DNA from 4 places in the Desulfofarcimen acetoxidans DSM 771 genome. Region 4 is predicted to be linked to each of the others. Evidence: riboswitches for the same ligand, from Rfam matches in the RefSeq annotation. Region 4 holds a riboswitch; each other region holds the start of a gene.
What was found. A riboswitch is a leader RNA that binds a small molecule or an ion and turns the genes downstream of it on or off. The one in region 4 is predicted to bind cobalamin.
Positions count from the first base shown of each region.

Region 1: linked by a shared signal. The riboswitch ahead of DTOX_RS02750 (S-layer homology domain-containing protein) and the one ahead of DTOX_RS09755 (leucine-rich repeat protein) in region 4 are both predicted to bind cobalamin.
Region 2: linked by a shared signal. The riboswitch ahead of glpX (class II fructose-bisphosphatase) and the one ahead of DTOX_RS09755 (leucine-rich repeat protein) in region 4 are both predicted to bind cobalamin.
Region 3: linked by a shared signal. The riboswitch ahead of DTOX_RS07725 (zinc-dependent dehydrogenase) and the one ahead of DTOX_RS09755 (leucine-rich repeat protein) in region 4 are both predicted to bind cobalamin.

Region 1 is NC_013216.1:570,162-577,869, reverse strand. It holds gene DTOX_RS02750 (S-layer homology domain-containing protein) at 1-2,935, opposite strand, end outside; cobalamin riboswitch at 3,144-3,336, opposite strand; cobalamin riboswitch at 3,521-3,704, shown strand; cobalamin riboswitch at 3,792-4,054, shown strand; gene DTOX_RS02740 (sirohydrochlorin cobaltochelatase) at 4,171-5,118, shown strand; gene DTOX_RS02735 (FecCD family ABC transporter permease) at 5,221-6,288, shown strand; gene DTOX_RS02730 (ABC transporter ATP-binding protein) at 6,297-7,091, shown strand; gene DTOX_RS02725 (ABC transporter substrate-binding protein) at 7,105-7,708, shown strand, end outside.
Region 2 is NC_013216.1:1,892,934-1,900,641, reverse strand. It holds gene DTOX_RS08790 (3'-5' exoribonuclease YhaM family protein) at 1-445, opposite strand, end outside; gene DTOX_RS08785 (thiamine diphosphokinase) at 559-1,209, opposite strand; gene DTOX_RS08780 (putative polysaccharide biosynthesis protein) at 1,333-2,940, shown strand; gene glpX (class II fructose-bisphosphatase) at 3,009-4,004, opposite strand; cobalamin riboswitch at 4,301-4,488, opposite strand; gene DTOX_RS22105 (ribbon-helix-helix protein, CopG family) at 4,610-4,759, shown strand; gene typA (translational GTPase TypA) at 5,274-7,100, opposite strand; gene DTOX_RS08765 (YaiI/YqxD family protein) at 7,160-7,612, opposite strand.
Region 3 is NC_013216.1:1,653,625-1,661,332, forward strand. It holds gene DTOX_RS21385 (response regulator) at 1-1,903, shown strand, start outside; gene DTOX_RS07705 (diguanylate cyclase) at 1,910-2,854, shown strand; gene DTOX_RS07710 (helix-turn-helix transcriptional regulator) at 3,503-3,712, shown strand; gene DTOX_RS07715 (ammonium transporter family protein) at 3,960-5,228, opposite strand; cobalamin riboswitch at 5,675-5,852, shown strand; gene DTOX_RS07725 (zinc-dependent dehydrogenase) at 5,994-7,034, shown strand; gene trpD (anthranilate phosphoribosyltransferase) at 7,048-7,708, shown strand, end outside.
Region 4 is NC_013216.1:2,119,989-2,127,696, forward strand. It holds gene DTOX_RS09745 (dockerin type I domain-containing protein) at 1-2,421, shown strand, start outside; gene DTOX_RS09750 (hypothetical protein) at 2,586-2,804, shown strand; cobalamin riboswitch at 3,025-3,239, shown strand; gene DTOX_RS09755 (leucine-rich repeat protein) at 3,615-7,708, shown strand, end outside.

The sequences.
Region 1 (7,708 bases), 1.5 Mb from region 4:
CTAAATGCCGCAGCTTGGTCAGGACTAAACCTTTATCCAAATCCACAACAGCAGGGACAGATACCCACTTGCCGGCAACTTTATCGTAATAGGCCAAAACCAGTCTATCCGGCTTAACCAAAGGAGGCATAACCAGCTTAAAGGTTAATGTCGCCGGCATAGTAAAAACAGTATCTTTGGGACCAAAATCGTAAATTGCTGACACCTGACGAAAACCTGACGGTGCGGCAGTTTCCTGCTGATTGCCGGCAGCTGCTTCCTTAACGTTTATTTCCATATCCTTATTAAGTGACTTAGCCGGAATAACCAGAGCCAGTTCCTCTTTGGCATCCAACAGGACAGCTCCACTGTCCGCTTCAACTTTTTGTGTTAACTGTACCTCATTCTGATCCAGTTCCTTTTTTAATGTTTTGAGCAAAGCCAGATTTAAAGGCTGCCTGCTGCCTACTACAATTACATTATTAATCTCGTCGTCCTGAACCGATGCATCCAATGTATTTTCTTTTTCAATGTCTTGAGGATTAAGCAGCAGGGCTATCTGCTCCAGCGCTGCCAGAGCCTTTTCCGAAACCTGCAATGCATCTGGAAGTTCTTTATTTTGCTCAATGAGGCTAGTTGATGAAGCAGCTGCCGACTGATTGCCCCCGGCACCTGCAGATCCTTTTAAGAGACTGTCCCAACTAGGTCCTGATGAATTCATATCCGTACTATACCACCAGATTACCCTATCCCCCTCTTTAACCACTTTATCAGAAGCAGTAGTCATAGGCACAACCCCGTTAACACTGTACATCCACCCGTTCATGCCGCTGTTAGCCAGCCCATCAATGCTCTTAACAAAACTGCTGTCGCCTACATAGCTCAAACCTGTGGCATGGAGTGCGCCCATAGCAGTAATACCCCATTTTGAAGTTTTATCCAGGATAACACTGCCCGGTCTGTAAATAATTTCGTCGTCCTTTCCCACTATCGCGATATTAACACTGCACCGGTTCTCAGACGAGCCGCCTCCTGGACCGTCTCCGCCAGGGTTACCGGTACCGTCCTGAATTAAATATGCATAAAGTGCTTCAGTGGCTCCAAAAACATTTTTAGATGCGCCAAAGCTGCCATCGGCATTCATTGTGTTATTCATCAGATAAGATACCGGAGTAAATTTTTTGCCATCAACAGTTTTTGTCCATTCAGCACCTTGTGGATCTATATTCAATCTATTTAAAGTTATGATTAGCTCAGAATTATCTACAGCAGGGTCATCATCTTTTGCGCTAACGCTGCCGTCATCCCGCTGAAGGGTTTTCAGATAATTCAGACCTTTATTTATTGCTGCCTGAACATCTGCCTCACCGGCTTCCGGCAGATAGCTGAGCGACCGGATAGCCTGTGCTGTGGAAAGGAAATCAGGGTAGTATTGATCAAAGATTTCTCCCCAGGAACCGGAAGTATCCTGCTTAGATAAAATATACGTTTTAGCATCGCCGGTGTTAAGCCCGTCAAGCTTTCCGGCTTCACCAAGGGCTAAATAAGCCCACATATCGCTGTATACGCTGTTTTCAAAAGAACCTTTACCCGGATCCTCTGCTTTTTGCCGGTCTGCCAAAAGTCTAATCAGCCTGTCCAGGCGTCCGGCGTCACCCCATTTGTTCACTGCCTTTATGCACTGAGTTATAGTTTTCGTCCGGGAATTTTTCACCCATTTTGAAGCAGTCCCTGTATACTGGTCAAAAGTATATCCCAGTGACTTGAGTGCCAGCAGTGTTTCAGCAGAGGAAAAGGTGCTGTCACCTTCTATACGGACTATGGCCGCCGTGTCAGCATCTTGCACGTCGTTAAGATAGGTAAGACCACCCTGTATAGTCTTATAAACATCGCTGCCTTCGTTCTTCGCCTCAGAAAAATAACTGAGTGCCGTAATAACCTGGGCAGTGGTATCAGACTCTTCAAAACCGCTTGTGTACTGTGAGCCCCAGGCTACACCGGCGTCTTGACCCCAGGAGTTCTTATGAATTTCTTTCAAATTATCAATAAAATTAAATGCCTTTGTCTGGTCAATATTACTGATTGCTCCAGCTTTTCCGAGAGCATTCAGAACCATAATATGGTCAAACATATTTGTCCCGAAACTGCCGTCACCATTTTGTTTGGCTGTAATCGCACCGGCCAGAACATCAATGTCGGTTGAAGCTTTGTCAACAGCATAAAGAGCCGTAAGTTCTTTGGACAGATACACAGCGTCCTGTACAGATGAATCCTTTTTAATGGACCGCGCCGTACTATTGGCAGAAAGCATTATGCTGTCTTTGAGGGATACACCATTATAGACCCAACCGCCCACTGACAGGTCCTCCCCCGATTTTGCCAGTGCCTCAACACAGCGGTAATCGAAACTCCAACCGTTTACATCATAGGTCATGCCGCCGTTTTGATATTTTGTCTTAAAAAAGTTTACAGCATTATCAATGGCACTCTGCACCTGATTGTAAACATCGCTGCCGACAGTAATGTCTTCTTTAACTGTCGACAAAGCCTGCAGCGGCACCTTTGTCCCATATTCATTGGCATAAGGGCCGAAACTGCCGTCATTATTCTGGGTTAAGCAAACATAATTTATTAAATTAACATTATTTCCCATTAAGTCGGCTAAGTTTTCGATTTCACTTCTTAAACTAGTGCCGTTTATGCTCCATTTCTCACTTGACAAATCCTGCCCGGCCATAGCCAGCACATAAGCGGTATAGCCATCAATTTTCTCTCCCGCCTTATACTTATCGTTAATAAAATCAACTGCTTTTGCCGCCATTTCAGCAGAAGTATATACAGCCTCTTGCCCGTTTGCTGACTGGCTGGTTAATCCGGAAAACTGAATAATGTTCAGGATAAAAAATATCATTACTGATAACGTTATGAATTGTAATTTTGTGTTTTTTCTCCTCATTATCTAATATCCACCTTTCCCATAACAAGTTCGCAACATCTTTAATTATCTCTAAAATTAGCAATATTTAATAAAACAAATAATTTTAAACTTAATTGCAACCAATACAAAAATAAAAATCCCGATCCACAAGTGAATCGGGATTTTATGGCGATGCCGGCAAAAATGGCATAAACATTAAAAACCACCTCCTATCACACGTAGATATGTGGCAATAAAGAACAAGGCAGTTTTCCTGGCTTAGGATCATCGTAAACCTCACGTCTTCCCGGGAATATCCTGTCCCAGTGACATAGTGTGAGGCTCCTACCCATTACAGTGGCGGGACCGCGCCGGACTCGCACCGGCTTCTCTTTTAAGCTTTATCATTCAGATAAAGCTCCCTGCTCCGGTTATGAATTTATATTCCTAATTATTTTTTGATTATTCATAATATCACGTTATGGCTGTGTTGTATATACCATAAAAAGATCATTTGTCAGAAGAGCATATTTGATTTAATAATATAGATTCTCGACATAGATTATCCGGAAGTATGGACACAATATTTGATTTATGATATAACTTTACCATGAATTAAATCACTCAATCAGTCTAATGCCAGTTGCCTTTTAGGAAAGGCACAGGGAACCAGGTGAGAATCCTGGACGGTCCGGCCACTGTAAATGGGCAGCCAACTCCCGATAAGCCACTGGGAATATTCCCGGGAAGGCGGAGTATGGCGCTATTTCCCATAAGTCAGGAGACCTGGCTGGCATTATCCAAAACGCTTTCCGGGGAAAAGTGTGCGGTCTTAGATTTCTGTATTCATCAGACGCTAAAACCTTAGCACCCCTCGGGAGAGCTAAGGTTTTTGTTTTTAATTTGGAAAACAGGTGCCCCTTCCCGAGGGACAGGGGTTAAAAGGGAAGCCGGTGCGAGTCCGGCGCGGTCCCGCCACTGTAACGGTGAGCTGCCTTACAAAAGGAAAAGGGAACAATCCATTTGGAACCGGCAAAATTGCTTGCCACTTATTCTGAAAAGGAATGTTCCAATCTTATGTCACTGGGTATTGACCTGGGAAGGCGTAAGGCAGCAATGACCCGGAGCCAGGAAACCTGCCTGTTTTCCCCAACGTTAGGCCTTGCGTGGATAAGGGGGTGTTGGACTTGTATCTAATAATATCAATACTTCCTCCTTAGAATCTGAATAAACTGACTGACTTACTAACTAACATTCAGAAGGAGGATCTATTTATGAAACGGGCCATTAGTTTGAGCAGCGTAATACTTGTATTATTTTTACTGATGGGGTGCAGCAATACAGGCAAACAAAATCCTACCGCACAAAACACTAACCCGGAAACCGAGAAAAAAGCCATTTTGATCGTTAGCTTCGGAACCACTTATGAAGATACCCGCAAGCTTACAATTGAAGCGGTGGAGAACAGAGCTAAAGAAGAATTTAAAGGCTGGGATGTTAGACGAGCTTTCAGTTCCCATACGATTATTAAAGTCTTGAAAGAACGCGATGGAATTGAGGTAGATACACCGGAGCAAGCCTTACAAAAATTAAAAAATGACGGCTATACTACTGTTGTGGTGCAAATGTTGAATATAATTCCAGGCGTGGAATACGATTACATTAAAAAAGTGGTAGACCAATACAAAAACGACAATTCTTTTAAAAAGATCTCGTGCGGTCTTCCCCTCTTGTACTATATGGGACAAGAAAACGAGCCAAATGATTTTATCACTGCACTGGAAGCACTAAAAACACAATTACCGTCTTCAATGAAAAACGATGAAGCGCTTCTCGTGCTGGCACACGGAACGCCTCATCCGGCCAATGCCTATTATACAGTACTGCAGCACACAATAAACGAGCTGGGCTTTAAAAACACCTATGTATATACGGTGGAAGGAACGCCGACGCTGGAGGAAGTAATTCCGCAATTAAAAGCTAATAATATCAAAAAAATTACTTTGATTCCGTTTATGCTTGTAGCCGGCGACCATGCCAATAACGACATGGCAGGTGAAGAGAAAGATTCGCATACGAGCCAGCTGAAAGCCGAAGGTTTTGCAGTGGATAGCTATCTTCACGGTCTTGGCGAAAATAAGGAGATTCAAAACATTTACATGAATCGTATAAAACAAGCGATGAATGAACTTAATTCAAAGCCTGCCGGTGAAGAAAAATAGAATTATTTATACATCCCTTGATTATGCAAGTATCCGAAATCTCAATTAATTGAGATGTGAATTTATATATTAATATAATTATCAAGTAAGTGAAAGGTCAAAATGCAGCATGAATTAATTCTGTCTCACAGAAAAAAAGAAAAACGAAGATTTCTGGTGCTGATTATACTGGTTATTTTCCTGGTCACCGGCTGCCTTATCTTTACCGGCCTGGGCGTTATCAAAATACCCCCTTGGGAGATAACCAGAATCATTTTTTCTCTTTTGTCGGCTGACAGCAAGACAGTTGCCGGCTTGGACGATATTCACCGGGCAGTAATACTGGATATCAGGTTGCCCAGAATATTATCGGCTGTTCTGGTGGGAGCCGGGCTGGCTACTGCCGGGGCAGTCCTACAAGGTCTCCTGGTAAACCCTCTGGCTGATCCCTATACCCTCGGTGTATCCACCGGCGCGGCTTTCGGGGCTGCGCTGGCCATATTTTTCGGCATTTTCCTTCCCGGAAGTTTAGCTATGCTGACCGTGCCCCTTTTTGCTTTTGCAGGGGCTATTGTTGCTCTGGGAGCCGTGTACAGCCTCGCCCTGGTTAACGGCACACTGGCAGTAACCAACCTGATCCTCTCGGGGGTTATTGTCAGCGCCATACTGTCCGCAGCTGTCAGCTTCTTAAAAAGCATGGCCGGCGAAGGAGTCGGGTCGATTGTATTCTGGCTGATGGGGAGCTTTGCTTCCAGGGGCTGGCATCATGTATTATTGTGCCTGCCCCCTGTCGCAGCCGGATTACTAATCTGTTATTATTACGCAGATGATCTGAACATCTTGAGTCTGGGAGTCAGCTCCGCCAGGCAACTGGGTATTGATGACGGAAAGGTCATTACTATTCTCCTGATTACTTCTTCCATGATTACCGCGGCCTGTGTTTCGATTTCCGGAATAATCGGCTTTGTAGGGTTAATCGTCCCTCACCTGATGCGCATGATTGTGGGGCCGGATCACAGAATACTGATCCCCGCATCAGCGCTGGGAGGGGCGCTTCTTCTTAGCGGAGCGGATACCATCGCCAGAAACCTGCTGACTGCGGAGATTCCGGTGGGTGTTCTGACCACCCTGCTGGGTGGCCCGTTTTTCTGTTATATTTTTAAAATTAAAACAAAAAAACAAATGTATTAGGAGGAACTTTGAAACAAGGGGTTCTGATAAAAACTGACAGCCTGACCCTGTGTTATGGAAAGTACACCGCACTTCAGGAAGTCAGCCTTGATATTCGTGAGGGAGGTTTTTACGGCATTCTCGGGCCTAACGGCAGCGGCAAAACAACCTTGATCAATATTATGTGTGGTGTGCTGAAGCCTTCCTCCGGCCATATCACCTGGAACGGCAAGGAATTGAGTTCCTGCAGCCGCCGGCACATAGCCCGCAGTTTCGCCGTCGTGCCACAAAACTGCTCAATTAACTTTCCCTTTTCTGTGCTGGAAGTTGTAATGATGGGGCGAAAACCTCATCTGGGACGCATGGGCAGGCTTTCTCACAAAGACCTGGAGATTGTATACAATTGTATGGAACATTGCAGTGTTTTAGAACACGCACAAAAAGCCATTACCAGCTTAAGCGGCGGAGAGAGACAACGGGTGCTCCTGGCCCGTGCTCTGGCTCAAACCCCACAAGTATTGTTCCTGGACGAAGCTACATCTAATCTGGATATTTCCCACAAATTGGAGTTGCTTAAACTAATTAAGAAACTAAATACGGAAAAGGCAGTTACGGTAATCGCCGTACTGCATGATTTAAACTTTGCCGGCATGTTTTGCGAATATTTAGTATACATGGATAAAGGCCGAGTGATTTGCGAGGGTCCGGCAAACCTTGTTTTTAACGAAGAAATGATAAATAAGGTTTTCCATGTTCAGGTAGAAATAAAGAAACATGCGGTTACCGGCAAGTATAATCTGACACTGCTTCCCGATCTGGAATAAAAGGAGAAGTATCATGAATAAGCAATCCAAAATTATTTCTGTTTTTCTAGTAATCTTCATAATTACCATACTGGCCGGATGCGCCCAAACCAAGCCCGCGTCAACACCCGACAATATTATGGTGGTAGACGATTTGGGTAAGGAAGTAAAGCTAAAAGAACCGGCGAAGAGAATTATATCACTTTACACCGGGCATACGGAAAACCTTTATTCTCTGGGGCTAAATGATGAAATTATTGGGGTTTCCGACAGCGAGTCCTTCCCGCCCTCTGCTCTGAAAAAACAGTCCTTCAGCTACCGGGAAGACGCTGAAAAGCTCATTGCAGCCAAGCCGGACCTGGTGCTTATCAGAACTTTTATTGCCAACAATTATCCGGATTTTGTAAATAAATTGGAAACCGCGGGTATTCCCGTTGCGGTCCTGTACCCGGAGAATGTTGATCAATTTCTTCAGTACCTGAAAAAACTAGGCAAACTAACAGGAAAGGAAAAAGAAGCCGGCGAACTGGTAGATCAATTTAACAGCCAATTAAAGAAAATTGGGGACGTGGTGGCCAAAATACCCCAGCAAGAGCGAAAGAAAGTGTTCTTTGAGACAACTAAGGACATAACAACCT
Region 2 (7,708 bases), 230 kb from region 4:
CCGTGCTGTACTTATTCAACCATTCAGAATCGGAAAAAAATAAATTCAATAAAGCGGCCAAATCAGGATTATTTATAGACATAATTATACTATCCATAGACTTAAGCATTTCTTTTTTGTCCTTAGGACTCACAGGTAAAAAAGCAGACCAGTCAACATCTTTACCTCTGTATATATTTATAGAGGATATGTTGAGCTGCAATTTTCCCTTAAATTCACCTGTATCGGCCGAAATTTTAACCAGATCACCGGGATTGAATTTATCGTACAATTCCTCTCCGTTTTCCCAAATGCGTGCCTCCACACTGCCTGTCCTATCGCCCAGGACCACCAGAAGGAATTTTCCCGCCTTTCCCCTAAAACCCTGCAATCTTTTGGACTGCAGCAAATATACTGAATCAACTGGCAAACCATGTCTTATATTCTCAATATACTGTATCTTCATAAATTACCTCCGGCATTTACTCTTTACATATTATACACTAAAAACAGAAATGATTTCATTCTATTAAAACATTATTATAAAAATCTTCTACACTTTGACTCACATGATGATTTTTAAATATCCGGTTCAAAAACTTTTATTAAAAGCATAATTCCCGCTTTTATTTTAACCCAGGCACTCTCCCCCTGCAACACATTGCTAATTCCCAACGGTTGATTAAAGGTAAAAACACTGTCATGCAAGTTCCACTTTAACCCGTAACTATTTACACCCTGCACAGTTTGTGTTAAGGGTAAAAGGGATAATAAATCCCCTGGTTTACCCTCAATAACCGCCGTGTGTTCCGGCATAATCAGTGATATCATATGACAATCACTGATTATGCAGCATTCAATTTCCTTTGCTGCCGGTATTACAAGCAACTGGATATTGGCCAAAGTGTGATCCAGGCGGTCACCCAGCACACCCATAAGAAGAATTTGCTCAGGTTTCAGCTTAATAGCCTCAATAATTGCCAGTTCTGTATCCACCTGATCCTTCTCAGGTGGATATCTTTTCACCTGACTGCCTGCTGAAAGAAATTTTTCTAATGTTGACTCTGCAATAGAATCAAAATCACCTATCAGCATCTGGGGAATTATCTTTAATGCTTCAGCGTGCCTGGCTCCTCCGTCAACACAAATAATATAATCAGAGTCCTTTAAATACTTTTTATGGTGATTATAGTTATTAATTTCACCATTAGCAAATATTACGCAGCGCATTACCTGTCCTCCTTGAACTTTTTTCAAATAAATTGAGTATTTTTTTTCCCTTTAGGCATTAATTGTAGTAAAATAAATAAGTCAAGCATCCAGGTATAAATCTAAAAGAGGTTGCAAAATTATATGAGTATAAGTGTCAACAAGCAATCTTATCTAAAAGGAGCATTAATTCTCACTACAGCAGGTATTTTAATCAGGTTCTTAGGAGCAGCATACAGAATTCCTCTGGGTCGCATGCTGGGTGATGAAGGATTGGGCATTTACGCAATACCCAATCAATTTTACTATCTTCTGTTCACCATTTCCACTGCCGGCATCCCCGTAGCAGTGGCCAGGCTGGTTTCTGAGAAAATTGCTTCCGGCCAGTACAGGGACGCTTATACAACCTTTAAGCTGGCGCGGGCCGCTATGCTGTCCATCGGTTTATCTTTCTCTTTTCTACTGTTCTTCGGCGCCGAGTGGCTGGTGGAAACAGGTATTGTGGCTACCCCGGACAGTTTTTACGGGCTCAGGGCTGTGGCACCTATAGTTTTTTTTGCCGCCACCACTTCCGCCTACCGCGGCCTTTTTCAGGGGATGCAGAACATGACAGTAGTTGCCGTCTCCCAGATAGCAGATCAGGTACTGCTGGCTATTGGCACGGTCACTCTAAGTTACCTTCTATTACCCAAGGGACTGGCTATAGCAGCAGCCGGAGCCAATTTAGGAGCCCTGCCGGGTGCCGTATTAGCTGCCATGATTATGCTTTACTACCACTGGAGGGAACGGCATAATTTCAAAGAGTGGCAAAATACAGTTACCACTAAGGCCAAGAACTCGAACTGGGATATCTTTAAAGAAATATTTGCCACGGCTCTGCCAATTTCCTTTGCCAGTGTTGCTCTGTCTATAACAGGAATCATAGACAATAAGCTGATTATTGACCGCCTGCAATTAATAGGCTATACACAACAGCAGGCCACGGCTTTTTATGGGCAGTTTAACCAGATGGCCATGTCCTTTATAAATATCACCATTGCCTTTGCCCTGTCAATGGGAACGAGCCTGGTTCCATCTATAGCTGAAGCCTATGCAATTAAAGATTATGAAAAAATCAGGCAGCAAGCTGCTCAGGGTGTAAGGCTGGCTACCATTTTTGCACTGCCGGCAGCAGCGGGACTGTTCGTGCTGGCCCCTCACCTGACCCTTTTTATATTTAACAATGAGCCGGCGGGCGTTCCCCTTGCTTATGTAGCTTTCAGCATCGTATTCTGGTCAATACACCTGGTAACTACCGGAGTGCTCCAAGGAATAGGCAAAATATCTATTCCGGTCAGAAATTTATTAGTTGGGATAATCTTTAAAATTGGTTTTACTTATTACCTCACCCCAAGTCCATTAGGAATCAGAGCAGCAGCAATATCCCAGGTAATAATGTTTGTTATATCATCAACTCTCAATATTGCTACTATTGCCAAGTATGTCGGCTTTAATTTTAAATTTAAAGCAACTATTGTTAAACCCGGTCTGGCCACTTTATTAATGGCAGCCTGCGTGTGGGAGTCTTATCATCTAGTAATTACATACACCCAAAGCAACGGAATGGCCACAATCACAGGTATTATTATCGGAGCAGCTATCTATGCTTTAACGGTAATACTAGGTGGTATTCTAACCGCCGAGGAACTGGGGAGAATACCTAAATTAGGCCACTTAGCGGCCAAAACGGCCAGGATTTTCAACAAAGCCTAAGAAAGAGAGCAGATACCGAATCGGAATCTGCTCTCTTTTTTCTACAAATCAAATTTGATATTTTAACCCTATCTAATTATATAACTATTAGTAAAACACTCATGTGCCAGATTAGGCTTATTCGGCAAATAATGAATAGCTTTTATAGTTCTAACAGTACCTGTTTTAGCTCTGGTCACGAGAGAGGTAGTTTCAGCCCGATCCCCGCCTAAAAAACGAACGCCTTTTAACAGTTCACCGTCAGTTACACCGGTAGCGGCAAATATAGCATCGTCACCCTTAACCAAATCATCCATATACAGTATTTTCACCGGATCGCTTAAACCCATTTTTAAACACCGGTTATATTCTTCTTCACTTTCAGGAAGTAAACGTCCCTGCATTTCTCCACCCAGAGATTTCAGCGCAGCCGCGGCAATAACCCCTTCCGGGGCACCACCGCTGCCAACACAAATATCTATACCGGTAAAATCAAAAGCAACGTTAATAGCTGCCGCCACGTCACCATCTCCAATTAATCTTACCCTGGCTCCGGCACAGCGTACCGCTTCGATTAATTTCTCATGGCGGGGGCGCTCCAAGATCATAACGGTACAGTCACTTATCCGTTTATTATTAGCTTTTGCCACTATTTCCAAGGTTCTCTCTATAGGATCATCAATATGAACCTTTCCGGCAGCCCTGGGTCCCACAGCCAGCTTCTGCATGTACATATCCGGTGCATGCAGAAGATTGCCATGATCAGCAATAGCAATTACGCTCATGGCATTCTGATGGCCTTTAGCCAGTATATTGGTACCTTCCAGAGGATCAACCGCTACATCTACCTTCGGGGAACATGCACAGCCAACTTTTTCTCCGATATAGAGCATAGGAGCCTCATCCATCTCTCCCTCTCCGATAACTACCGTACCGCACATGGCTACCGAGTCAAACATATCTCGCATAGCATTGGTAGCGGCTTCATCAGCCTCCATTTTTTTACCCCTTCCCATCCAGTGGGCTGAAGCCAGAGCGGCAGCTTCCGTCACCCTAACCAGTTCTAAAGTTAATTCACGTTCCAATTTTACCACACTCCTGATATTGTTAAGTTATACTATATCTTTGAAAGGAAGATTTATACTAACTTTATTATAACATGATATAGACTTTGGTAAGGTTTAAGTTAATAAAAAAGTTACTTATAAATAGCAAAAAAAAATCCCGGTATTTAAATATATACCGGGAAATCTAAAAAAAGACAGGATGGGTAAAATTTTTAGAAAAATTAGGTTTATAAATTATAAAACCCCAGCCGCTTGACTAGAGTAATGTATCAATAACATTGTTACCTACATTACCTTCTACACCGAAAGGCCAATTATGTATAAAATGACAGGCAGGTCTCCTGACTTATGGCTCATCATTTGTTTCCGCCTTCCCATAAGTTTTTATACCTACAGTGGCTTTTCGAAAACAAATTCACCATTTACAGTGGCGGGACCGTACAGGACTCACACCTGTTTCCCTATTATCCTTGTTAAAGGTACCTGACAGATAATCATTATTTAGTTTTTTATGTATAAATAGTTTATCACCATATAAAAAAGATGTCAATACAAAAAATTTATAATTTATTAATCACAACCACATCATTCCACTAATATCATATTTTAGGAGGTGTTTAATAATGGTTAAAGATAAATATGCACGGTTGACCGTAAGAATTGATCCGGAATTAAAAATTAAATTAGATAATTACCGAGAAAAGAGTGGAAAACAATTGACAGCCATAATCCGGGAAGCACTAACTAATTACTTAAGTGAAAAGGATGCTTAATAGGCATAATTTCCTAGAGTAAAAAGTAAAGGCCGGCACACACTTTTGTCAGTGGTGCCGACCTACTTAACAGAGCTTTGCATATCCATAACAATCACCCCCCAGTTTAGTTCCTGTCTTACCATTCCATGTCTTCTTCTTCAGTTTCAATCTCATCCAAGCTTTCCAAACCGACATCTCTCAAAATCCGTTCAATTAATTCCCTGGTCATCTAAATAACACCTCCATTCACTAATCATTAATTATTCAACTCTTACTTATATAATAGCAGATTTATGTTAAAAAGCAATTAGCTAACCTTATACGGACGTAAAATTAATGTTAATTGTATTATATAAAGTCGAAAATTTCACAAACCCTCTCATCTCAAGAAAGCCGCCTTAAGGCGACTTTCTTGCAGTCACAGGAACTCATGCTCATTGAAAATTATGCAGTACTAACCTTAACTTATCCATGGATTCATTTCAACTATAATTTCCCTAAAAAAAACCGGCAGATATGCGGTTCCTTCATATCATGCCGGTTTAGAATTTTTATTGGCCTTGTAACGGTTGTCTTTGTCCAATATTTTTTTGCGCAGTCTCAGGCTCAAAGGCGTAATTTCCAGCAACTCATTATCATCTAAATACTCAAGCGCTTCCTCTAAACTAAAGTGCCTGGGTTCTTCCAATCTTAATGCGTTTTCAGCTGTACTGGATCTCATATTGGTCAAATGCTTCTTTTTACATACATTCACTTCCAGATCCTGTTCACGGCTGTTCTCACCAACGATCATGCCCTCATATACTTTTGTGCCCGGTGTAATAAACAGTGTGCCTCTTTCTTGTGCCGAATAAAGACCATAGGTTGTAGCCTCTCCTGTTTCCAGCGCCACCAAAACTCCCTGATAGCGGCTTTGCATTTCCCCCTTAAAAGGCTCGTAACCGTTAAAGGTGTGATTCATCACCGCATGACCGCGGGTTTCTGTTAGTAGATGAGAACGAAAACCAATCAAACCCCGAGCCGGAACATTGAATTCCAAGCGAAGCTGTCCCCCGCTCTGGCTGATCATATTGATCATTTCACCTTTGCGTACACCCAGCATCTCCATTACCGGGCCCATCTTATCTTCTGGAATATCAATAACCAACAGTTCCATGGGTTCTAAAAGCTGTCCTGCTTCTCTTTTATAGATTACCTCGGGTTTGGATACCTGCAATTCATAAGCTTCACGCCGCATATTTTCTATTAATATAGACAGGTGAAGTTCGCCTCTGCCGCTCACTACAAAGACATCGGTGTCTGCCGTCTCTTCCACTCTCATACTCACATTTTTCTCGATTTCTTTAAACAGGCGGGCGCGAATTTCCCGTGAAGTCAGGTGTTTTCCCTCCTGACCCGCAAAAGGACTGTCATTAACTATAAAGTTCATTTTTATTGTAGGTTCGTCGACAGTAATTGGCGGCAATTGCTGCGGGTTATCCTTACAGGCCACTGTATCACCGATATTAACCTCCGCTAAACCGGCAAAGGTCACTATTTCACCGCAACCTGCTTCCAGAGCCTCTACCCTCTCCAGGCCCTCATAAACGTATAACCTGCCTATTTTAGCTGCCGTAATTTTACCATCATGATTTATCAAAGCTACCTGCTGTCCACTGTTCATTTTACCTCTGCTGATTCTGCCAACAGCCATGCGTCCCTGATAAGAGTCATAATCGGTGTTATTGACCAATAACTGCAGCGGAGACTCTGCTTCACCCTGCGGTGCCTTAACATGCTCCAATATAGCTCCAAACAAAGGCCTCAGGTCGGTGCCGGACTGTTCTGAATCAAGAGAGGCCGTACCTGCTCTGGCTGAGGTATAGATTACCGGATATTCAAGCTGTTCTTCGCTGGCGCCTAAATCAATAAACAGTCCTAAAATTTCATCTTCCACTTCATATATCCTGGCATCCGGGCGATCAATCTTATTTATTACTACTATTGGCATAAGTTTAAGTTCCAGTGCTTTGCGCAGGACAAACTTGGTCTGCGGCATTGGTCCTTCAAAAGCATCCACTAAAAGCAGCACACCGTCTACCATTTTCAAGACGCGCTCAACTTCCCCCCCGAAATCCGAGTGACCGGGAGTATCGACTATATTTATCTTGGTCTCATCATAACGAACAGAAGTATTTTTGGCCAGTATGGTTATTCCCCGTTCCTTTTCCAGATCGTTGGAATCCATGATCCGTTCAGCCACATGCTGGTTATCCCGAAAAATACCGGATTGCTTTAACATACTGTCAACCAGTGTGGTTTTCCCATGATCGACGTGAGCAATTATAGCAATATTTCTTAAGTTCTCCTGTTTAATCATTACTCAATTCCTCCTATACAAACATTAAATATTATAACAGGTTTCTATGTTTTATACAATTATAATTTACTTTCTTTTGCCTTAAGGAGAATCAGCAAACTTTGCTTAAATTTATTGTCATCTTCCGTGGTTCTTTTGTGCGGGCCTTTAGTTTTCCCGCCACCCCGCCTGAATCTGGCCTTAATCTCTCTTTCTTCTAAGAGAAACTCTATTGTAGATGTCTGGTATATCCGGCCATACGGCGAAAGAGCGGCAGCACCTTTACCCAGCACCATAGCGGCTAATCCCCAGTCCTGAGTTACCACTATATCATCTTTGACAGTCATATTCATCAGATAAATATCCGCTTCCTGCGAAGCGTTGCCCACCACTACATGCCTGTGCGAATCTATGCAATGATTAAAACTTGCTACCGTCCATAGCGGTATAGAGAATTCATCTGCTGCCTGCCGGCATATATGAAGAACCTTTCTAGGCACAGCGTCTGCATCCACAATTATTTTTCTGCTCATATCGTTCCTCCGGTTATCTTGTTTAATTTTATCTGATTATACATACTATACTATATTATTTGAGACAGTGATAAGCAAGAAAGTCGTTTTAAGCAA
Region 3 (7,708 bases), 470 kb from region 4:
GGCCAATAATGCTATTAAGTTTTCCGATCAAGGGAACATATTTTTGCGGGTTGAAAAAATTGACCAGAGTGACAGCGATAGTGACCAGGTAATCATCAGTTTTTCCGTGGAGGACAATGGAATTGGTTTAACTGAGGAACAAATGCAGCGTCTTTTTAATTCTTTTTCTCAGGCAGATAGCTCAACAACACGTAAGTACGGTGGAACCGGTTTAGGTTTGGCTATTTCCAAATACCTGGTTGAACTCATGGGGGGCGAAATAAGCGTAAGCAGCGAATATGGGGTTGGCAGCACCTTTTCATTCAGTCTTCCCTTTGGCATATTGGCCAGCGGTATACAAACAAATCAAAGAGATAATATTGATTTAAAAGGAAGCCGGGTATTGATAGTGGATGATAATGAAGCTTCCCAGGAAATACTGGCTTCTTATTTGGTTGACTTGAATTTTGACGTGACCGTGCTTAGTTCTGGGCAAGAGGCGATAGATCTGCTTGTTAAAGAAGGGGAGGCATTTGATATTCTTGTTATAGACTGGAAAATGCCGGGCTTGGACGGAGTAGAAACGATTCGTTTGATCAAAGAAAAAATGAAACTAGAAAAAATACCCATTATCATCATGGCTTCGGCTTATGATCTGGATGAGTTAAGAAATGTTTTTAGCGAACTGGGAATCAAAGCGTTTCTAAACAAGCCACATACTCCGTCGCAGTTGATGGATGCCATAACAATGGCCTATGTTGAATCCGATAGTTATTACCGGCCACAGGATTTAAAAGAAAATAGCCTATTTACAGGTAAATTGGAGGGTAATCATATTTTGTTGGTGGAAGATAACCTAATCAATCAAATGGTTGCCGTTGAAATCCTTGAATCTGTCGGCATTTCGGTGGATGTGGCTGAAAACGGCAGAGAAGCCGTGGAAAAAGTTCGGGCCGGAAATTATGACCTGGTGCTGATGGACTTACAAATGCCGGTTATGGATGGTATGGAAGCCACCAGAATACTGCGTGATGAACCCCTTTACCGGGATTTGCCGATTATCGCTCTTACAGCCCATGCGATAAGTGGTTTTCGTGAACAGTGTATCGGGTTGGGCATGAATGATTTTATATCCAAACCATTTTTACCAGAGGATATGCTTCTTATCCTGAGTAAGTGTTTAACTTCAAGGACTAAAGAATCTGACAGGATTATTCCTGAAAAGACCCCGGGTAGTGAAAAAATGTCCGGGGTCGGGAAAAACGAAATTAGCCTGGAGAAGCTGGGACAATTAAAGGGAATTAATTGCAGAAGGGCATTGGAGAGTTTAATGGGTAATAGTAAGCAGCTGGTTAAGTTGCTGCTGGAGTTTTGCCGGTCCTTCCAAGATGCACCGGCGCAAATTAAAAATGACTTTACAGCCGGAAACAAAGATTCAGCGTGCATCATGGTTCATTCTATTAAGGGTGTTGCCGGTAATCTGGGTGCTATGAGGTTGTATACGGCGGCGTCTGAATTGGAAAAAATCATTCGTCAGAATACTGCTGACCTTGGGGGAGCAGAGTATAGTGAATTTTATGCAGCAATGGAAGTGGTTTTGGGGAATTATTTGTATTTACTGGAATTAAGCCAGTCCAATGCGGAATTTAAAAAAGATGTTCTGGTCGAGCAAGATAATTTTTCGGAACAGACGTCATCGGTGATGCTTGAGGAATTGCACAGCAGCATGCTGCAATTACGGGAAATGATTAGAGAGAATAGTTTTGGTGCCGGGGATTTTGCACAGAATCATTTAACCGGTAATACTGTTTTAAACCAAGAAATACTTGGTGATTTGCTTCATGCTATCGAAGAATTCGATTATGACCGGGCTTTACTTTTACTCGATAGTATAGAGTCGGAATTTAATAAGATTGTGGAGTGAGAAAAAATGAACAAGGTTCTTATTGTTGATGATGTACCTGTCAGCATCAAAGTGCTGGGCGAGTTATTAAAGGAACATTACGAAATACTGGTGGCTACTAGTGGCAGCAGGGCTATTGAGGTGGCATTGAAAAACCAACCGGATTTAATACTTATGGATGTTGTCATGCCGGGTATGGATGGATTAGAAACTTGCAGGCGGCTAAAAGAAAATACGCTGACAGCAGAAATACCGGTTATTTTTCTTACCGCTATGTCTGAAAGCTCTGATGTAATAAAAGGTTTTGAAGTTGGCGGTCAGGACTATGTTGTGAAACCTTTTAATAAAATAGAGGTCATTGCCCGGGTAAAAAACCATATGGAGTTGAGAAAATCAAAAGAAAAGATTAAACAATATGCCTTGGAATTAGAACGAAAAAATGAAGAATTGCAACAGTTATTACAAAAAGTTGAACAAATAGCGATAACGGACTTCCTAACGGGAATAACCAACAGGCGTTTTGCCATTGACAGAATGAATGAAGAATTATCAAGAATTAATCGTGGTGAAGATGGTTTTTCCCTTTTAATGATAGATATTGACAACTTTAAGGACATAAATGATTCTCATGGACATGAATGTGGGGACTATATTTTAAAAGATGTAGTGAATTTAATCAAGTCTGTTTTGCGAAATTATGACATGATGGCTCGGTGGGGCGGAGAAGAATTTTTAGTCATGTTACCGAGTACAGAAATAAACGATGCAAAAATAGTAGCCGAAAAAATCATTTCTAATGTCAGAACTCAAATCTTTACTTATAAAGGTAATTCATTTCATGTAACCATTACCGCCGGAGTGGCCCAACATCAAGCCGGAGATGACTTGGATAGCATTATTAAAAGAGCGGATGAAGCAATGTACCATGGAAAAAAAAGCGGCAAAAACTGTGTAAAAAACTCCTGTCATTAACATCTGAGAATGGTCAAAACACATTATAAATTCTCAAAATGTAGCAGGGTTCCCAGGTGAAATCCGGGTTAAATGTGGTAAGTGAACCAGCGCCTACAGCTTGTGAAAATATTAAAAGTGAACTAAGCGATATCCTTACACAATACAACAATTAAATGCCCGTTATTGATAAAAAAATTATTGCTTTTAGCCTTGCTTTTTGGTATAATGCCAATAAAGATACGCAGTAGTATCTATTCTTGAGGCGATGAAGCTCCAGCAACTGTTAGTTGATGGGGTTTTTTGTTTTAAATTAAGTAGTTCTTTTGAATGAAGTGTAAGAAAAGTATTTACCCTGGAAGAATATAATATATACATCTTTTGCTAAAGGTAAAAATTGTAGTGGTTGTGTCGTCTTGAGGAATAGCCTAAAACAGTTAATTATAGAATATAGCAGAGGTTCCAGGGGAGTAATAATTAACTTAATATTTTTAAACAATGATGTTTTGCGAGCTAAGGCGCTCTGTGGAAAGAAGATACTTCTCCCAGGGCGTTTTTTATTTTATGCTGACTTCATTTTTTGCCGACCCTAAAAGTCTATAGAATTAAAATGTTTTACTGATTTGTCCTAACATATTATTGCAAATTTTAAAAAACATGGTGAGAAAAATGGCAAAGTTAATAACAAATTTAAAACGATATCGCATACAGGCAAATCTATCCCAGGATGAATTAGCTAGACTGGTAGGTGTTAGGCGAGAGACAATAGTACGTCTAGAAGCCAGAAGATATAATCCTTCTCTTAAGTTGGCTTATGATATTGCAAGAATATTTAATGCATCCATAGAAGAAATATTTACTTTCACTGATAATTGGTAATAAATTTTATTTTTCTATAACAATTTTACTCATAGATTACATGTGAATTCCAAAATAATACAACGGGAGATGGAGGGTGAGTTTAGCAAATAGGGTAGGGAATGAAAGAATATAAAAAAAAGGCCAATTGGCCTTAATTTTATTTTAGCAAGAATGTTTTTAAACGAGAGTTGCAGAATATTCTGGTTGACTCTTGGCATCCTTGTATTTATAGAAGTAATAATCATTTACATAAGGGATCTGTTTTTTATGCAACAATATATTCGTCTTTGTCATTATATGGGAGTTCCTTTTTGCTCAAAAAGGCAATTACTGTACCAGTTATTTTCCCACAAATGAATGCTATACAAACAGTAACAACTATTGCCGATAATTGAGTTCCAGCTTTCCCAGTTATAAATATTGCTGCCGCACCGCCTAGTAGTCCGGGCATTCCATGTAAATTGTTAATTCCACATGTATCGGTTCCTCTTATAAGTTTTTCAAGTTGGGGTGCTATAGTAGTATAACCAATTACACTTAATGCCCCCGCAGCGATTCCAATTAGCATTGCGTAACCTGGAGTCGTCATGTCACAAGTTGAACCTATCGCAACACCACCTGCAAGTGCAGCATTTGCAATATCTGCAATTTCAATTTTGCCCCTAATTATTTTCGTAAAAATATACGTTGCTAAAGTTGCACCGCATAAAGCAAAAATCGTGTTTATTGCAGTTAATACAACTCTTTCAGGAGCTACAATTGCACTTGTAAATGATGGCCAAAAGAGCCACAAAACCATACTACCCAGCATGCAAAATAAATTCGAGTTTATATTGCTTTCACATACAGCATCACCTTTAAATTTAGATAAGGTATTCGTAATTACTCCCAACCCAAAATATGCACCAAAAGCATGGATTATTATTGAGCCACCAGTATCAAGAAATCCCTTAAACATACCACTATCAAGTATCAGCCATTCATTAAGTATATAAGCCGGTACAAATAATATGCCCATTATAATATATTGATCCATTTTCAAACGTCCAAGTGGAGCACCAATCGCAATAAGTAAACCTGCAGCAGCAAACTCTGCACAGAGAAGTGTATCTATGCTTATTGTGGGTTTACTAAAACCTTCTCCTCCAAAACTTTTTATTATCGTGTACATAGGTATGGCTACACTTACAACAAGTAAGGTTGCTGTGAGTGAACTATACCCATGATGTCTTACAAAAACCATAAGAAATCCGAAACCTACAAGCAGCATGGCCAGGATATGAATAGAACGCTCATATTTTAGCGTATCAAAAATTGTACTGTACTGTATAGAGTCTTGATTCACTTGACCGCCTTGAGAATTAATTGCTGATATGCCTGTTGATACATTATGATTTATACTAGGTATCAACACTAATGCAGCACCAATAAAAAGCAGCATTAGTAATATTAATAGACCTTTATTAACCGTAGTTTTAGCTTCATATCGAACATCTCTTGCTCGAGTTTCTTTTATTGTAGATAATTTAGCCATTTTTTCCCCCGCTATTTTGTTAATTTTAAAAGTATAGTTTTAGAACGACTATACTATTATTAATCCCATTAAATTAACGCAAAATATCCAAAGTGTGTCGGCGATGTCACACCTTGGATAGAATGATAATGCGACATCTTTGTCACACTAGTTAATATTAATCTTTTCTCTGATATAAGAAAAGTATGATTTATGACCTTAATTGAGCAAAATAGTTTAAATTTTTTCAATTTATAAAATGTACTATGATTTTCTTAGATCGTAGGAAAATATTTTCTACATGGGTCGAATTCCTAAAAGGATATGTCTATGCCACCAAAAGTCGTTAACAGGACGGGGTGACACAGGAGGTGACACAATGAACCTCCCCCAGTTTGTGCCTATGCTTTTGAATATTATTCTTGACAGGTCAAAAAATTAAGAATTATAATATTGGTAATAACTTGATATTATTTTAGGTTTCAGGTGTTCTTTACAAAGGAAGAATAGGGAACCGGGTGCAATTCCCGGACGGACCCGCCACTGTGAAGGGGAGCCAGTGCCATAAACCACTCCGTTATGGGGGAAGGGGCATTAAAGGTGATGAACCTAAGTCAGGAGACCTGCCTGAAATTATTCTATGCTGCCTCGAGTATAAGGTTAGCTTAGGTGAGGACTTGGAAATCCACGCCATTTTTTTGGCGTGGATTTTTTTGTTTATATATCTTCAGAAAATGAGGAGATATTCAAAGGAAAATTAGGTTAACTTCCAAAGGAGAGGATGATATGAAGGCTGCATTGCTGGAAGGGATTAATAAGCTGCGGATAACGAATGTACCAACACCAAAATGTAAGCAGGGGGAGGTGTTAATTAAGGTTGGGGTCTGTGGTATGTGTAGAACTGATATGAAGGCCTATATGTATGGCCAGCGGGATTTACGTTTACCTAGAATAATAGGTCATGAAATAGCCGGTACTGTTGTTGAAATGGGTGAAGGCGTAACTCAAGTTAAATTAGGAGACCGGGTTCAGGTGGCTCCTGGTTTACCTTGTGGGAGCTGCAGTTATTGTCTTCAAGGATTGCATCATATGTGTGATTATGTGCAAATAATGGGCTTTCATTACGATGGTGGTTTTGCAGAGTATGTGTTAGTTCCTAACAATGGCGTAAGCTGCGGAGTGCTAAACAAAATTCCCGAAGAATTGTCTTTTCAAGAAGCTGCTATTACAGAGCCATTGGCATGCAGCATTAATATGCAGGAAAGTTTACAGGTTGGTCTTGGTGATATTGTAATTATCTTTGGCGCAGGACCACTGGGTATTCTAAATGCAAAATTGGCTGTTGCCCGAGGTGCAAATAAAGTAATTCTTATAGAAATTAATGAAAACAGGTTAGCTATCGCTAAAAATAGAGAATTTCACTATTGTGTAAATCCTTTACAAACTAATTCTATTAAAGAAGTTATGGAAGTTACCGGTGGAAGGGGAGCAGATGTCGTTATTCCGTGCTGTCCGGACCCTGATGTTGTCGGTACAGGTCTGGCCATGCTAAGTAAAAGAGGCCGATTTGGTTTTTTTAGTGGATTAATGATGAATTTCGGTTCCATAAAAGTAGATTTTAATCTTATTCACTATAAAGAACTCAGGGTTTACGGGGCTTATGGTTGTTCTTCACTGCACAACAGAACTGCCGTGGAAATGCTGGTAACAGAAAAGGTGAAGGTTAAAGATATGATCACCCGGTGTATCCAGTTGGAAGAAGTTATATCCGGTATAAAAATGATTGCTGATATGAAGGAAATGAAAATTGTTATAAATTTTGAATAATGGAGGATTTAATATGCTTATTGAGCAAGCTAAAGAATTTGGTCATATTATTACTAAGTTAATAAATAAAGAAGATTTATCCCGGCATGAAGCAAAAGAAGCATTTTCTCAAATACTGTTAAACCAGCAATCTGAAATGCAGCAGGGTGCTTTTTTAGCTGCATTAACATCAAAAAGAGAAACGGTTGAGGAAATTGCCGGGTGCTGGGAAGCTATCTATGAGTTAGATACCGTTAAAGTTATTCCTGATGTTCCTGAACCGCTGGTTGATAATTGTGGTACCGGGATGGATACAATAAAAACTTTTAATATAAGTACGGCAGCTTCTATTATAGCTGCGGCTGCCGGAATCAGGATGGCCAAGCATGGGGCAAGGGCGATAACCTCAGTGTGTGGAACAATAGATATTTTAGAAAAACTGGGTGTGGATGTAGAATGCAGTCCACAGATTGTAAAAAAGAGTATCGAAAAAGCCGGCATAGGTATTTTTAATGGAATGAGCCCCAAAGTACATCCTCAGGCTTTAGGAAGGGTGCTTTCACAAATTTCTTTTGGTACAATATTAAACATTTCAGGCTCTTTATCCAATCCCGCTTTACCTCGCTATGGTGTACGAGGGGTTTATTCAAAAGAACTCGTAAAACCTGTTGCACAAGTTATGCGTGAGATAGGTT
Region 4 (7,708 bases):
GCGGAGACGGACCAGATCACGATCAAGGCAGACCCCAATAAAAAAGTTAATTATAAGTATCTTCATGTAAATGAGGACGGCAATGAATTTGCCCCCGATGCAGGGGCGGAATTTTCCGTAACGGTGCCCACCGCGGCCACCCGGTCGAAACCATATGGAGTATCTGTTAGTTATAAATCATCTAGTGGATCACCAGGAAGTAAATCATTTAAATTTTACTGCGTGGAGGAAAACGGCCCCAATCCCTTTGTAACGCCGGCTTCCCAGGAACTGGCGGAGGGAAGTACCGTATCTCTGAATGTGTACGGCACCGGGAATCCGGCCCAACCGGTGGAATGGTATTACGGCTATTATAGTGACAGTAGCTTTTCGACAAGAGTTTACGAGAAACTGGAAGGGGAAAACGGCACCGATTTGAATATCGACGCCGCCCGGGATTCTTTGAACCTGGGGTACTTTGACGAGGCATACGCCAAGTATTATCTTAAATTTTACGCCAAAATCGGCACATATATTTCCAATGAAGTTTACGTGACAGTGAACGGAACCCCAGTCTCCAAACCGGATATAAAATCCCTGGATGCCAGCCACTGGGGCAGCTATGCCGGGGCGAAGCTCTGGCTGAATGTGGGGGCCGCCTTCAACGATACGGTGGCCGCGGAGACTCCGGTGAAATTCTATCTGACCGCCGCGGAAAACGGCACGCCGGATACGGCTATTGCCGGCACCCTGGTGGAAAGCACTGTGGCCGCGGTACCCGGCGCCGCTGCCGAGGATTATAAGGATCTGGGTTTTCTGGTGCAGGATCTGCCCGCCGGCAGCTACTGGCTTGCCATCCAGCTGGGCACGGACAATCCTTCCTACAGCTACAGAGCCTTTACAGTTTATCCGGGCGTGAAGGAATATGTCAAAGCTTCTCTGGACAAAATGATCTCCTGGTATCAAACGAAAAAATTTATAAAAAATGGAATTTATATGGGACTTTCCGATTATAGAGACGGTACGGACTGGGATGCCTGGATCTTTCCCAATTACGGCTATGCCGTCACCGATCCCCTGCTGGCCGGTGCCGACGGCAAGACCTACTTGGATGGACTGGAAACGGCTTTAAAGAGCCGGGCCGCCAGCGGTATGCTCAATTCGCCTAAAGACGATTTCCGTTATGTGGCTGCCCTTTGCGCCGTGGGGGCGGACCCCCGGAATTTCAACGGCCGGAATCTGGTGGCGGAGCTGATCGGCCACGCCTATAACACGGACGGCACCCTTAAGCTGGGGAAAGACGGTGTGCTGGATATAAAACCCGATATCCTGGCTACCTCCTATTTCCTTCTGGGGGCGGAAATTGCCGGGGCCACGGAGGCGGAAGGCTATACCGACGCCCTGAAAAAAGCCGGGATCAAGGCCATCCTGCCCACCGTGGAAATGTCGGTCGATGAGGGCAGCGATATCAGTATGATCGCTTCCAGCGACTGGCTGGCCATGCAGAGCTATCCCCTATATTTCCTGCAGGATGATCCGGAATACGGGGATCGCATTAGAGACGCCGTCGGCAAAATGGCGGCAATGGTATCCACTCATTTATACGCTAACGGCGGCGTAACCATGAGCTGGCCCGGGGTGAGCAGCCCGGGATCCTTTGATACTCCTCTGCCTGCCACGGCTTACGCTGTCAATCCCGACAGCATGGCCGTGATGCTCAATTCCTTGGTCATCTTCGGCGCCACGGCGGAAGACCTGGGCAGCAATGCCTGGCAGGAAGATTGGGGCACTTATATGACCGCCCTTCTGAGCTTGCAGATGGATGACGGCTCCGTGGGCTTCAACGGCGGCAGCAATGACATGGCCACCTACCAGACACTGGGGGCCCTGGTGGAATTGCATACGGGCAGGAGCTGTTTTGTTAACGCCCGGGACACCTATCTGAGCAAGTATCCCGATTATGCCGCCCAGATCACCGCTCCCTTTATTTCCGACGGAAGTGGGGCGCGCTTGTCCGCCGGGAAAGGGAAGGTCACCTTTACCTCCAATGAAGGAGGACAAGCCTATTACGACGTGGTGGACCGCGGGGCCGCCGCTCCCGTCATTGACACCTCCGGAGCGGGAACAGATTGTGCGGCCGGGGTCAATACCATAGTGATCGGGGATTTGGCGGATAGCAGCGCCAAAGATGTCTACCTGCTGGTAAAAGACGGAGACGGCCACAGCAGCAAAACCTTGCAGATCAGCATGGAGGATTCCTCCGCGGACACCGGGGATGGGGATGTAAACCTGGACGGCAAGGTGAATGTGATGGATATGATTCTGGTGGGCCAGCATTTCAATGAAAGCGGAGCGGCCGGCTGGATCGGCGCGGATACGAATAAAGACGGGGAGATCGATGTATCGGATTTGATCTTCATCGGACAGCACTGGAAAGATTAAGTTTTTGCACGGTCTATCAACCTAATGGGGTCATGGGGATTATCTCCATGGCCCCATTTTCGCTTTACTGTACGATAAGGAAAACGGCCTAATTATTTTATTACCGGCTGAAGGCCGAGCCGGGAAACCTGCTGTAAGAACTGTAGGCCCGAGGCACGGCTGTTGTGGTTGTAACCCACGATGTGGATTTGCCGCCGAGTACGCCCGGGATATTGTGCTGGTGGCCGGGGCACGGTTATTGGCAGGGACGACAAATACGAAATGCTGTCGGGCCCTACCTTTTATTCGCCCAAACCGGCAAGCTGTTCAACAATCTTGTCGACGGAGTGGTAACCCTGGAACAGGGCTGCACAGTTTTGCGGCATCTGGTGCTGGGTAAATAAAAAAGACTGATTGGGGATGTTTTCGATTTTTTTCAGCAAGTTATAACAAAAAATGAATTTTGTCAGAAAAATTTTTCTCCAAAGGCTATAAAACTTAGCAATAAATAAACATTAAATTGGCATATTTACACACAATAAATAATTAAATAAACAATAAATCCGGCATAATTTGCAAAGTATTGTCAAACTATAGGATAAATGCTAAGCTAATTAATAATTTCATACTTATTTTTGCTCAGGTGCTTTGGATTTTATCAAAGCTGAAAAGGGAACCGGGTGCAAATCCCGGACGGTCCGGCCACTGTGAATGGTTAGCTGTCCCCCATTATGTCACTGTTCTACTCTGTCACTTAAAAGAGTGCCGGAAGGGATGGGAAGGCGGGGGGATGGCAATGAGCCATGAGTCAGGAGACCTGCCCGGGCAGAACAGTACAATAGGCCTTCCGCGAAAAAGGCAAAGTGCTGGAGGAGTGAGTTGCAATATCTGTGTATCAGGTTTTCTCTAAAAAGCCGATACAGACAGCTTATAAGCAAATGACAAAACAGCCCCAGTTTCTGCGGAAGCCGGGGCTGTTTTGTTTTATGCAGATAGTTTTGCCTATTTGGGGAAAGGGGGGTGGTTAACAAGTCAGTCAATATGTATTTTGTCACTGTAAACTGTTGATTGGAAAGTTAAGAAAAAAAGAAGGGAGTAATTCATGAATAGGGCTGGAAAAAATCAACGTTAAACATTGCTTGCTCCAACATATGAGAGCAGGGGGATGGCTTTGCGGCATCTCCAGCGTCAATTGAAAAACGGGGGAGATAGAAATGAGCAGACTGTTAACCGGACAGAGCGGGAGAAATGTCAAAAAAGGCATATCTTTGCTTCTCGCGCTGGTGATGCTGTTGTCTCTGCTGCCTGTGCAGGTAATTGCTTCAGAAGGGGAGCCGGAACTGACGGCTACGGGCATTAACCTGTCTGAAGGAGTGATTGCGGGACAACCGGCCAGCGTGACCGCTGGGGTCTACAACACCGGGAATGCAAATGAGGATGAGTTTTCGGGGGTCCTTCATATTGCTGAGCAAGAGACGCCGTATGAAGAGCAGACCGACAGCACAGATGCTATAAGTGAAACAGGTGAAAACAATAACGAACAGAATATAGCTGCCAATGTCCTGAAGGAGAGCGGCACAGAGGCACTGGAGCTGGTATCGTTGAGCCCGGCAAACGGTGCGACGGGAGTGGCGGTCGACGCGCCGCTGACCCTGACCTTCAACCGGCCGGTGGAGGCGAATCCTGATTATTCATCAGGCTATTTAGGCATCAAGGTGGCTATAATTCAGGAATCGGATGGGGACTGGTACGGGGGAGAAGCTAACGTGCTCAAGTTCAGTACCGAGAATCCTGAACAGGTAACCGTCGATATAGCTGACAGTGCTCCGTATGGCGGCGAACTGAAGCCGGGAGAAAGCTACACCGTATACATTGACAATGATTGCATAAGGGCTAAGGATACGGGAGAAACATTTAAAGGTATCATGGGAGGAGCTATGGACCCTGATACCGATATTTGCTGGAGTTTCCGGACGGGAGAAGCACTGAGCGCACGGATCAATGGCGGCGAAGCTGTGGGAGGAAATTCTTTACAGGCCATTGTCGAGGCGGCAGAAATCAGCCCGGCTGAAGTAACTTCCGTTGAAGTTACGAGGGGGGCTGTGTCTGCGGATGATTTGGCCTATATTGAAAGCAGCCTGATCAATCTGGAAACCCTGACCGCGTCTTATACTGTGAATATTAACGACGGGGTATTGCCGGCCGAGGCTTTTATCATGCACGCCGCATTACGAACCGTGAACCTTCCCTCTGTTGTTTCAATTGGAGAAAATGCATTTGGCTATTGTGGCAATTTAAAAACTGTCAGATTAAACAACCTGCGCAGCATGGGAGATTATGCATTTACATGCTGTAGTTCACTGGATACACTGGTGGTTCCGAATCTGCAGGATGTGAGCGATTCAGCCTTTTCGTTATGCTTGTCCCTGGAATATGTTTACATGCCCAAGGCGGTATCCATGTCCGGAATGACCGGTTTCGTCTTATCCGGCTCCCTTGCCGGCGCGTGGTTCCCCAAGCTGGGCAATATTGCGCCGTATGCGTTTGAAGGAGACACTTCTTTTAGGGAAATGTACCTGGAAACCGCTCCCTTTCATTATTCAGAAGGTCTGGGAGGTGCCTTTTTGGATCTGCCGGCGGACAGGATCGTATATGTGCCGGAGGATTATGTGGCCGCTTACCTGGGATATGCTGACGACGATCCTGAGGATGGCAAATGGTACGGCTGGACTGTCAAGTCCTTTGCCGAATCGTCCACTCTGGGAGCTTTTGTTGAAGTATTAATCAATCAACTGCCTGAAAATGACCGGCTCACTTACGGGGACATCCCCCAGGTGCAATCGCTGAGGGCCGCCTACAATAGGCTGACTGCTGTGCAGCGGGAATCCGTCAGCGGCGCTGTTTATGAGAAATTGACAGCGGCGGAAGCAACCTTATTGGGCCAGGGAAATACGATTGTTGAAGGGATAATAAACCGGATCGATGCTTTACCGTCAACGGTCACTATGGAAGACAAAGCAGAAATCCGGTCCATTCGCCAGGCTTACGATAACCTGCCGGAAATGTACCGGGAGCTTATAACCAATCTGACGGCATTAATAGCGGCGGAGGAAGTCATTGCTGAACTGGACATCAAGGATGTGGAACAATTAATTGAACGGCTTCCTTCTGCGGATGAATTAACGCTTGCAAATGAAGCAGACGTGCAGGCCGCAAGAAGCGCCTATGACGCTTTAATTGCCGGACAGCAGGCATCTGTAAGCAATTATAATGTATTGCTGGCGGCGGAGGATGCCATTGCCCGACTGGGGTTCAAATCAGTTGAACAATTGATTGAACAGCTTCCTTCTCCGGATGATTTAACGCTTGACAATAAATCTGCCGTACAGGCCGCAAGAAACGCCTATGACGCTTTAAGCGCCGAACAGCGTGTGGCAGTGGGCAATTATGAGTTGCTGCAGGCGGCGGAAGCTAAAATCTACGATTTGGAGGCGCAAGAAGCGGCCCGGGCGGTGGACAGCCTGATCGACGAACTGCCGTCTGCCCAGGAGGCGCAAATTGCGGACAAGACGGCGGCATTGGGGGCCCGAGCTGCCTATAATGCCCTTAATGATCAGGCTAAAACTTATGTTGCCGCGCTCCAGAAGCTGACTGATGTGCTGGAGGCTATCTCCGGTTTGGAAAGACAAACCCTGAAAGGGGGCGCGGTTAACGACAGGATTTCCGCCCTGCCGGCGGTGGAAGCATTGACCCTGACCGATAAAGCAGCCGTTTTGGAAATAAGGGCGGATTATGATGCCTTAACCGAGCAGGAAAAAGCTTTGGTTACCGCGGACAATTTGAGTAAGCTGCAGGAGGCGGAGGCGAAAATCGCCCGGCTGGAGTCGGAAAATCCGGCCTCCTCTGTCACCGTTACCATTGAAAAATTCACCCTGGGGCAGGGTTTTGTCCGGAAGCCGGTGCAAGTTTCCATCAATGCCGGGGAAAACGGCGCTGCCGTTGTTACCAGGCTGCTGGGCATGGGCAATTATACCAATACCGGAAGCATTGACAGTGCCTTTTATCTGGCCAGCATCAAAGACAACGGGTCCGCCCAAGCGGATATTCCGGCATATATAATTGATGCCATTACCGCCGGCGAAGGCACGGTGGGCACAAGAGCCAACGCCAATTATCTGGGGGAATTCGACTACTACCATACATCCGGCTGGATGTACACGGTCAATAATATATTGCCCAACTACGGGCTGTCGGATTACATCCCGCAGGACGGAGATGTTTTCAGGCTGCAGTTCACTCTCTACGGCTACGGCGGGGATTTGGGCTTCGGTGACAACAAGCTCATCGATACGGCGGATAAGGGTGCCCTGATTAAAAAATTGGCGGCCATCGACGCCAGTGAAGACAGGCTGACAATGTTAGCCGACCCGGTCTATAAAGGTTATTATGACAAGGCGCTGCTGGTTTTGCAGAACCTGCAGGCCAGCCAGATCCAGGTGGACGCCGCACTGGCGGATTTGAACACGGCTCCCAATCCTCCCTCCAGCCTGGGTAAGGTTACCGTAACAGTGCGGGATGTTGTTGATAGAAAATGGACAACCTGGAATTATCATGGCGGCGAGACGACGGTTGAACAACTCAGCGGCTTGGGTGATTACCAGGAATCCTTCGGCGTGCTGCTGGAGGACGTGGAAGTGTCCATCACCCCCGGGATGACAGTGCGCCAGGCCGTTGCAGCGGCGCTCAGGTCACGGGGCTACCAGGTTACCGGCACTCCCACCTATATCAAAGGCATCGGTCCGGTAACCTCAGATGATTACACCAGGACGGTGGCGCATCTGTCCGAAAATGATGCCGGAAGCCGGAGCAAGTGGGTGATGAGCCAGAACGACTGGTGCATCTGGGATACTTCGCAGGCTTACCCGGTCGAGGACGGAGACGTGCTGAAGCTGGAATATTCCGTGGACGGCGGCATCGACATCCATTGCCACCCGGGTTCCGGCAGCTATCTTACAGTCAATTTCACCATAGACGGGACAACTTATGATGTTTCTTCTTCCGCCGGATATTATATGGTGCCCGCGGGAACGGAAGAAATCACTGTTTCCGCTGAACGATTGTTAAGATATGCAGGCAAGGATATCGACCGCTACCTGGTAGTCGAGCTGCAGTCGGAGGGTGTCAGCGTATTAAACAAGCCGGCCACCTTTGCCGTAAGTGACGGGCAGGTTATCAAGGCTATAATTGACGATCGCTATAACAGTCCCAATACCGATACCAATTCAGGGAAGACATACACATATACTAT